Regions from separate parts of the Priestia sp. JV24 genome, predicted to be linked through region 1. Evidence: a T-box and tRNA genes for the amino acid it is inferred to sense, from the RefSeq annotation. Region 1 holds a T-box; the other holds one or more tRNA genes.
The links. A T-box is a leader RNA that pairs with one kind of tRNA and senses whether it is charged. The one in region 1 lies ahead of pheS (phenylalanine--tRNA ligase subunit alpha), so its partner is inferred to be a tRNA-Phe.

Region 1 (3,417 bases):
ACATTTACCGTATCGTCTTTTACTTCGGAGTTCGCTCCGCCCATTACACCTGCAAGAGCTACCGGCTCACTGCCGTTTGTAATGACAAGCTGATTGTCTTTTAATACGCGCTCTTGATCATCAAGTGTTACAAACTTTTCGCCTTCTGACGCGTGACGTACAACAATTTCTTTTGAACCAAGACGATCATAGTCAAAAGCATGCAGCGGCTGGCCGTATTCAAGCAAAATATAGTTGGTAATATCAACAACGTTGTTATGAGGTCGAATACCAGCTGCCATTAAACGCGTTTGCATCCATAATGGTGACGGAGCAATTTTTACGTTTTTCACAACGCGCGCTACGTAAAGCGGATTGTCTTCTTTTGCCTCTACTTTAACGGAAATATAATCAGCTGCTTGCTCATCAGACGTTTGCACGTTTACTGACGGATACTTCACTTCACGACGTAAAATAGCAGCCACTTCATGTGCTACACCTAACATACTTAAGCAGTCTGACCGGTTTGGTGTTAGCCCTAGTTCTAATACTTCATCGTTTAAGTTTAATGCATCTAGTGCATCCGCTCCTACTTCAGCATCGCTTGGGAACACGAAGATACCTTCTTGATAATCTTTTGCCACAAGCTTGCTTTCAATGCCAAGCTCTTGAAGAGAACAAATCATACCGTTCGATTCTTCACCGCGAAGCTTAGCACGCTTGATTTTAAAGTTACCTGGAAGTACAGCTCCCACTTTTGCAACCGCTACTTTTTGACCTTGTGCCACGTTCGGTGCTCCGCACACGATTTGAACGATTTCTCCTCCGCCAAGATCTACTTGACAGCGGCTTAATTTATCAGCATTCGGATGCTGTTCACGTTCTACAACGTGACCAATTACCACTCCGCTGATGCCTTTATTTAAGTTTTCTACACCTTCAACTTCAATTCCACTTTTTGTGATTTTATCTGCTAACTCTTCTGCCCTTACGCCTGATAAGTCAACATACTCTTGTAACCAACGATAAGATACAAACATCGTAGTCCCTCCTTTATACTTGTTTAAATTGATCTAAGAAACGAACATCATTTGTATAGAAATGACGAATATCATCCACGCCGTGTTTTAACATAGCAATACGCTCTACACCGATTCCAAAAGCAAAACCACGATATTTAGTTGAATCGTATCCAGCCATTTCAAGAACATTTGGATGAACCATGCCAGCTCCTAAAATTTCAATCCAGCCTGTTTGTTTACACACATTACAGCCTTTACCTCCACATTTTGCACACGATACGTCTACTTCTACAGACGGCTCAGTGAATGGGAAGAAACTTGGACGAAGACGAATTTCACGGTCTGCACCGAACATCTTTTTCACAAATACTTCAAGCGTGCCTTTTAAATCGCTCATACGAATGTTTTCGTCTACTACAAGACCTTCAATTTGCATGAATTGATGAGAATGCGTAGCATCATCGTCATCGCGGCGATACACTTTACCTGGGCAGATAATTTTAACAGGTCCTTTGCCTTCATTCTTGTTCATAACACGAGCTTGAACAGTTGATGTATGCGTACGAAGAAGCGTTTCTTCCGTAATATAGAACGTATCTTGCATATCACGTGCTGGGTGACCTTTTGGCAAGTTCAGCGCTTCGAAATTATAGTAGTCCTGCTCTACTTCCGGTCCTTCTGCTACTTCATAGCCCATTCCTAAGAATAAATCTTCTACTTCTTCAACCACGCTTGTTAGCGGGTGATGCGTACCTGCTTTAACAGGGCGTCCTGGCAGCGTTACGTCGATTGTTTCTGAAGCAAGTTTACGCTCTACCTCAGCTGTTTCTAACGCCGTTTGCTTTTCTTCAATTTTAGATGCAATAGCTTCACGCACTTCATTTGCAAGTGCTCCCATTACAGGACGCTCTTCAGCTGAAAGTTTTCCCATACCGCGAAGTACTTCTGTGATAGGGCCTTTCTTTCCTAAATAAGCTACGCGTACGTCGTTTAATTCTTTTAAAGCACTTGCTGCTTCGACTTTTGCAATTGCTTCTTGTTGAAGTTCTTGTAAACGTTCTTTCATCACTTATTCCTCCTTTTAACGTAAAAAATGACAAATAAAAAAACCTCCTCCCAAAAAAGGGACGAGGATTAGTCGCGTTACCACCCTTGTTAACTATATACACAGACGTATACAGTTCACTTCATTCAAGTTAACGGAATCTCCGGAACACCTTTACATCTATGTAAGATGGTCTAAGTGTCAACTCAAGAGGTGAATTCACTTATTACATTTATAAAAATGCTTTCAGTCGCGGCATTTTCTCCCTGCATAAACGGACATAAGCTACTGCTCTCTTTCATCGTTTTTTACATATGTAACTATTGTATTATTATAGTGAAAACACGTTCTCGATGCAACTACATTCCGCGTAAATAATAAAGTAAGATTCCAGAAGCGATGGCAACATTTAGCGACTCGCTCTTTCCATAGATGGGAATGTACAGATTCTGATCCGTTTGTTCCAGCACTTTCTCGCTTACGCCGTTTCCTTCATTTCCCACAATCAGCGCAAATTTGTTTGAAGGTTTTACGTGTGTGTAGACCTTTCCATTTTGTAACGACGTGCCGTAAACTGCGATGCCTCTTTCTTTTAACAGTGAAATCATTTCGAGTAAATCGCCTTTTACAATTGGAAGATGAAAAATAGCTCCTTGCGTTGAACGAACGACTTTTGGGTTGTACACATCCACGCTGCCCTCTCCAACGATAATAGCGTCCACTCCGGCAGCATCAGCAGTTCGAATAATCGTACCTAGGTTACCTGGATCTTGCACCGCATCTAAAAGCAATACTTTCTGTGCTGTATGAATGATTTCTGCATGCTTCGTTTGAAAACACACAGCGATAATTCCTTGAGGTGTTTCGGTGTCAGATAATAATTTGATTATTGCTTCGTTGACAACGGTTATTTCGATACCGTCTATGTTCCACTGTGCTGGCACTTCGATCGATTCGCGTATAATTAGTTCCTTTACGCAATCCTTATTTTTGATAGCTTCTTCGACTAAATGAAAGCCTTCTACCATAAAAAGGCCCTGCTTATCACGGTCTTTTTTATTATGCAGCTTTTTCCACGCTTTTACCTGCGGATTTTTAACTGAATCAATTTGTTTCACAAACATAACTCCTTTATCTATATAAAAATAAATAGTTCGATTACATTTTGCTCAATAATCATTAGATAAGTTTCACTTTATTGTACATAGAAATCGCAAAGAAAACAAAAACTATTGGTAACTTTACGATAGCTGAGGTGAAAATGATGGATCTTAATTTACGAAATGCTGTTATTGCAAATGTTTCAGGAAACTCAAAAGAAGAGCTTGAAGCTACAATTTCTGACGCTATTCAAAGCGGCGAAGAAAAAAT
Region 2 (3,417 bases), on a different contig from region 1:
AGAAAATGCAGAAGTGATTGCACGTTACCAAGGTGGGAACAATGCAGGTCACACAATTAAGTTTAATGGTGAAACTTATAAGTTACATTTAATTCCTTCAGGTATTTTTTATAATGACAAAACGTGTGTAATTGGAAACGGTATGGTTGTCGATCCAAAAGCGCTTGTTCAAGAATTAAAATACTTACATGATCGCGGTGTAACAACAGAAAACTTACGTATTAGTAACCGAGCTCATGTGATTCTTCCATATCATTTAAAATTAGATGAAGTTGAAGAAGAACGTAAAGGTGAAAATAAGATTGGTACAACGAAAAAAGGTATTGGACCAGCTTATATGGATAAAGCAGCACGTGTTGGTATTCGAATTGCCGATTTACTAGACCGTGAAGTATTTGAAGCAAAATTAACACAAAACTTAGCTGAAAAGAATCGCCTTCTTGAAAAAATGTATGAAGTAGAAGGCTTTACATTAGAAGAAATTTTAGATGAGTACTATGAGTATGGTCAACAAGTTGCAAAATATGTTGTGGATACATCAGTAGTATTAAATGATGCGTTAGACGAAGGACGTCGTGTACTATTCGAAGGCGCACAAGGTGTTATGTTAGATATCGATCAAGGAACATATCCATTTGTTACATCTTCAAACCCAGTAGCGGGTGGAGTAACAATTGGTTCTGGTGTAGGTCCATCTAAAATCAAACACGTTGTAGGTGTATCAAAAGCGTATACAACTCGTGTTGGTGACGGCCCTTTCCCAACTGAATTAACAAACGAAATCGGTGATCAAATCCGTGAAGTAGGACGTGAATATGGTACAACAACTGGTCGTCCTCGCCGTGTAGGTTGGTTCGACAGTGTAGTTGTACGTCATGCTCGTCGCGTTAGTGGAATCACAGATTTATCTTTAAACTCAATTGATGTATTAACGGGAATTGAGACATTAAAGATTTGCGTAGCTTATCGTTATAAAGGGGAAGTTATGGAAGAATTCCCTGCTAGCTTAAAAACACTTGCAGAGTGCGAACCTGTATATGAAGAGCTTCCAGGTTGGACAGAAGATATTACGGGTGTGAAAACATTAGATGAGTTACCTGATAACGCTCGCCACTACTTAGAGCGCGTGTCTCAATTAACAGGTATTCCTTTATCTATTTTCTCTGTAGGTCCAGATCGTACACAAACAAATGTATTACGTGGTGTATATAGCTAAATAAAAAAGGTTAGCTCCTCGAGAGCTAACCTTTTTTATTTATAATTGGTGCTTTGTTAACAAGATTTTTTAAAAAAGTTCAATAATAAAAAGAAAGTTTTAAAAAAACTATTGCATTCATATGAAATATCATGTTATTATAATAAGCGTCGCTAAGAGATATAACATGAGCCATTAGCTCAGTTGGTAGAGCATCTGACTTTTAATCAGAGGGTCGAAGGTTCGAGTCCTTCATGGCTCACTTTTGTTACAACGTGGCCCGTTGGTCAAGCGGTTAAGACACCGCCCTTTCACGGCGGTAACACGGGTTCGAATCCCGTACGGGTCATTTTTAATACATAGCATATAGACTGAGGTCCCGTGGTGTAGCGGTTAACATGCCTGCCTGTCACGCAGGAGATCGCGGGTTCGATTCCCGTCGGGACCGCCATTTTGGCTCGGTAGCTCAGTTGGTAGAGCAAAGGACTGAAAATCCTTGTGTCGGCGGTTCGATTCCGTCCCGAGCCATCAAAAAGCATGACTTTATTTAAAGTCATGCTTTTTTCTTTTATTTACATTTAAAAGAAAACGTTATTTGCTTTGTATCTCTTTTGTGGTAATATATTACTTTTGTATTTAGAGATGGTTGAAAATCATATATCTTCATGTATAGTAGAGGATGAACTTGTGACGTTTCAAGGGTTATCAAGTATAATAAAACTACGGTATTCAAACAGTATGAATACTATCTTTTATATTTTGCTTCAACTAATAAAGGAGAACGATGATCATGGATAAACGTATTTTAGTCGTAGATGACGAAAAGCCGATTGCAGATATTTTAAAGTTTAATTTGCAAAAAGAAGGTTACGAAGTATTTTGTGCTTATGATGGCGTAGAAGCACTTGAAAAAGTGGAAGAAGTACAGCCTGAAATGATTTTATTAGATATTATGCTTCCTCAGAAAGATGGAATGGAAGTTTGCCGAGAAGTGCGCAAAAAATATGATATGCCAATTATCATGTTAACAGCAAAAGACTCTGAAATTGACAAAGTTTTAGGTCTAGAATTAGGTGCAGATGATTATGTAACTAAGCCGTTTAGTACGCGTGAATTATTAGCACGTGTAAAAGCTAATTTACGTAGACATCAGCAGGTAGCTGTTCCAACGGAAGAAAGCGAAACGAATGAAATTACGATTGGAGCACTTGTTATTCACCCAGATGCCTATATCGTGTCTAAGCGCGGAGAAACGATTGAACTGACTCACCGTGAATTTGAGCTGCTGCATTATTTAGCGAAGCACATTGGACAAGTCATGACGCGTGAACACTTGCTTCAAACTGTATGGGGTTATGACTATTTTGGTGATGTGCGTACGGTAGATGTAACAGTTCGAAGATTACGTGAAAAAATTGAAGATAATCCAAGCCATCCAATGTGGATTGTAACAAGACGTGGAGTAGGCTATTATTTACGCAGCCCAGAGCAGGAGTAATTTTAGATGAAGAAAGTAAGGCTCCTGCAATCTATTCACTTAAAGTTTGTATTGATTTATGTGCTGCTCATTTTAATTGCGATGCAAATTATTGGGGTCTATTTTGCACGACAATTAGAAAAAGAATTAGTTAACAACTTTCGAACGTCTCTTCAAGAGCGGACAGACTTGCTGACGTATAACATTGGACAAGAAATGGTGAAAAATCGTGATGATGATTCACCCACCCTTGAGGAAGACTTAAAGACTATTTTACGAGATTTTGCTTCAAGACCCAATTTAGCTTCAAATGATATGAATGACATCTCTGAAGTAAGAGTCATTGACCAAAATAGAAGAATCATTGCTACATCGAACTCAAATCCTCAACAGATCATAGGTAAAAAGACTAATGATTTAGCGATTACAAATGCGTTGTTAGCAGGAACTAACTCTGATAATGTATTTGTTGATCAAAGCGGACAGCGAATCAGAGTTATGATACAGCCTATTCGTTTACAGGATAAAGTAGGTGCCAGTCAATCAAATTCAACCAATAAAAATGGAAAAATTCAGTCTAGCGAAGAAATCTTAGGTGCTATTTACTTAACAGCTTCCATGGAGCCTGTTTACGATCAAATGAGTAATATCAATCAGATCTTTAAGGCAGGTACGGTGATTGCTCTTTTTATTACAGCTATTTTAGGCGTGTTTTTAGCTCAGACGATTACTCGTCCAATGTCTG

Region 2: it encodes a tRNA-Phe, which carries the amino acid that the T-box ahead of pheS (phenylalanine--tRNA ligase subunit alpha) is inferred to sense. The anticodon was not compared.

What each region holds. Positions count from the first base shown of each region.
Region 1 covers NZ_JAPCIN010000023.1:685,185-688,601, forward strand. Annotated here, with positions in the region: gene pheT (phenylalanine--tRNA ligase subunit beta) at 1-1,019, opposite strand, end outside; gene pheS (phenylalanine--tRNA ligase subunit alpha) at 1,033-2,067, opposite strand; T-box leader at 2,122-2,357, opposite strand; gene OK414_RS24815 (TrmH family RNA methyltransferase) at 2,406-3,170, opposite strand; gene sspI (small acid-soluble spore protein SspI) at 3,311-3,417, shown strand, end outside.
Region 2 covers NZ_JAPCIN010000024.1:337,169-340,585, reverse strand. Annotated here, with positions in the region: gene OK414_RS27330 (adenylosuccinate synthase) at 1-1,216, shown strand, start outside; tRNA gene OK414_RS27325 (tRNA-Lys) at 1,385-1,457, shown strand; tRNA gene OK414_RS27320 (tRNA-Glu) at 1,473-1,544, shown strand; tRNA gene OK414_RS27315 (tRNA-Asp) at 1,571-1,646, shown strand; tRNA gene OK414_RS27310 (tRNA-Phe) at 1,651-1,723, shown strand; gene yycF (response regulator YycF) at 1,986-2,693, shown strand; gene walK (cell wall metabolism sensor histidine kinase WalK) at 2,700-3,417, shown strand, end outside.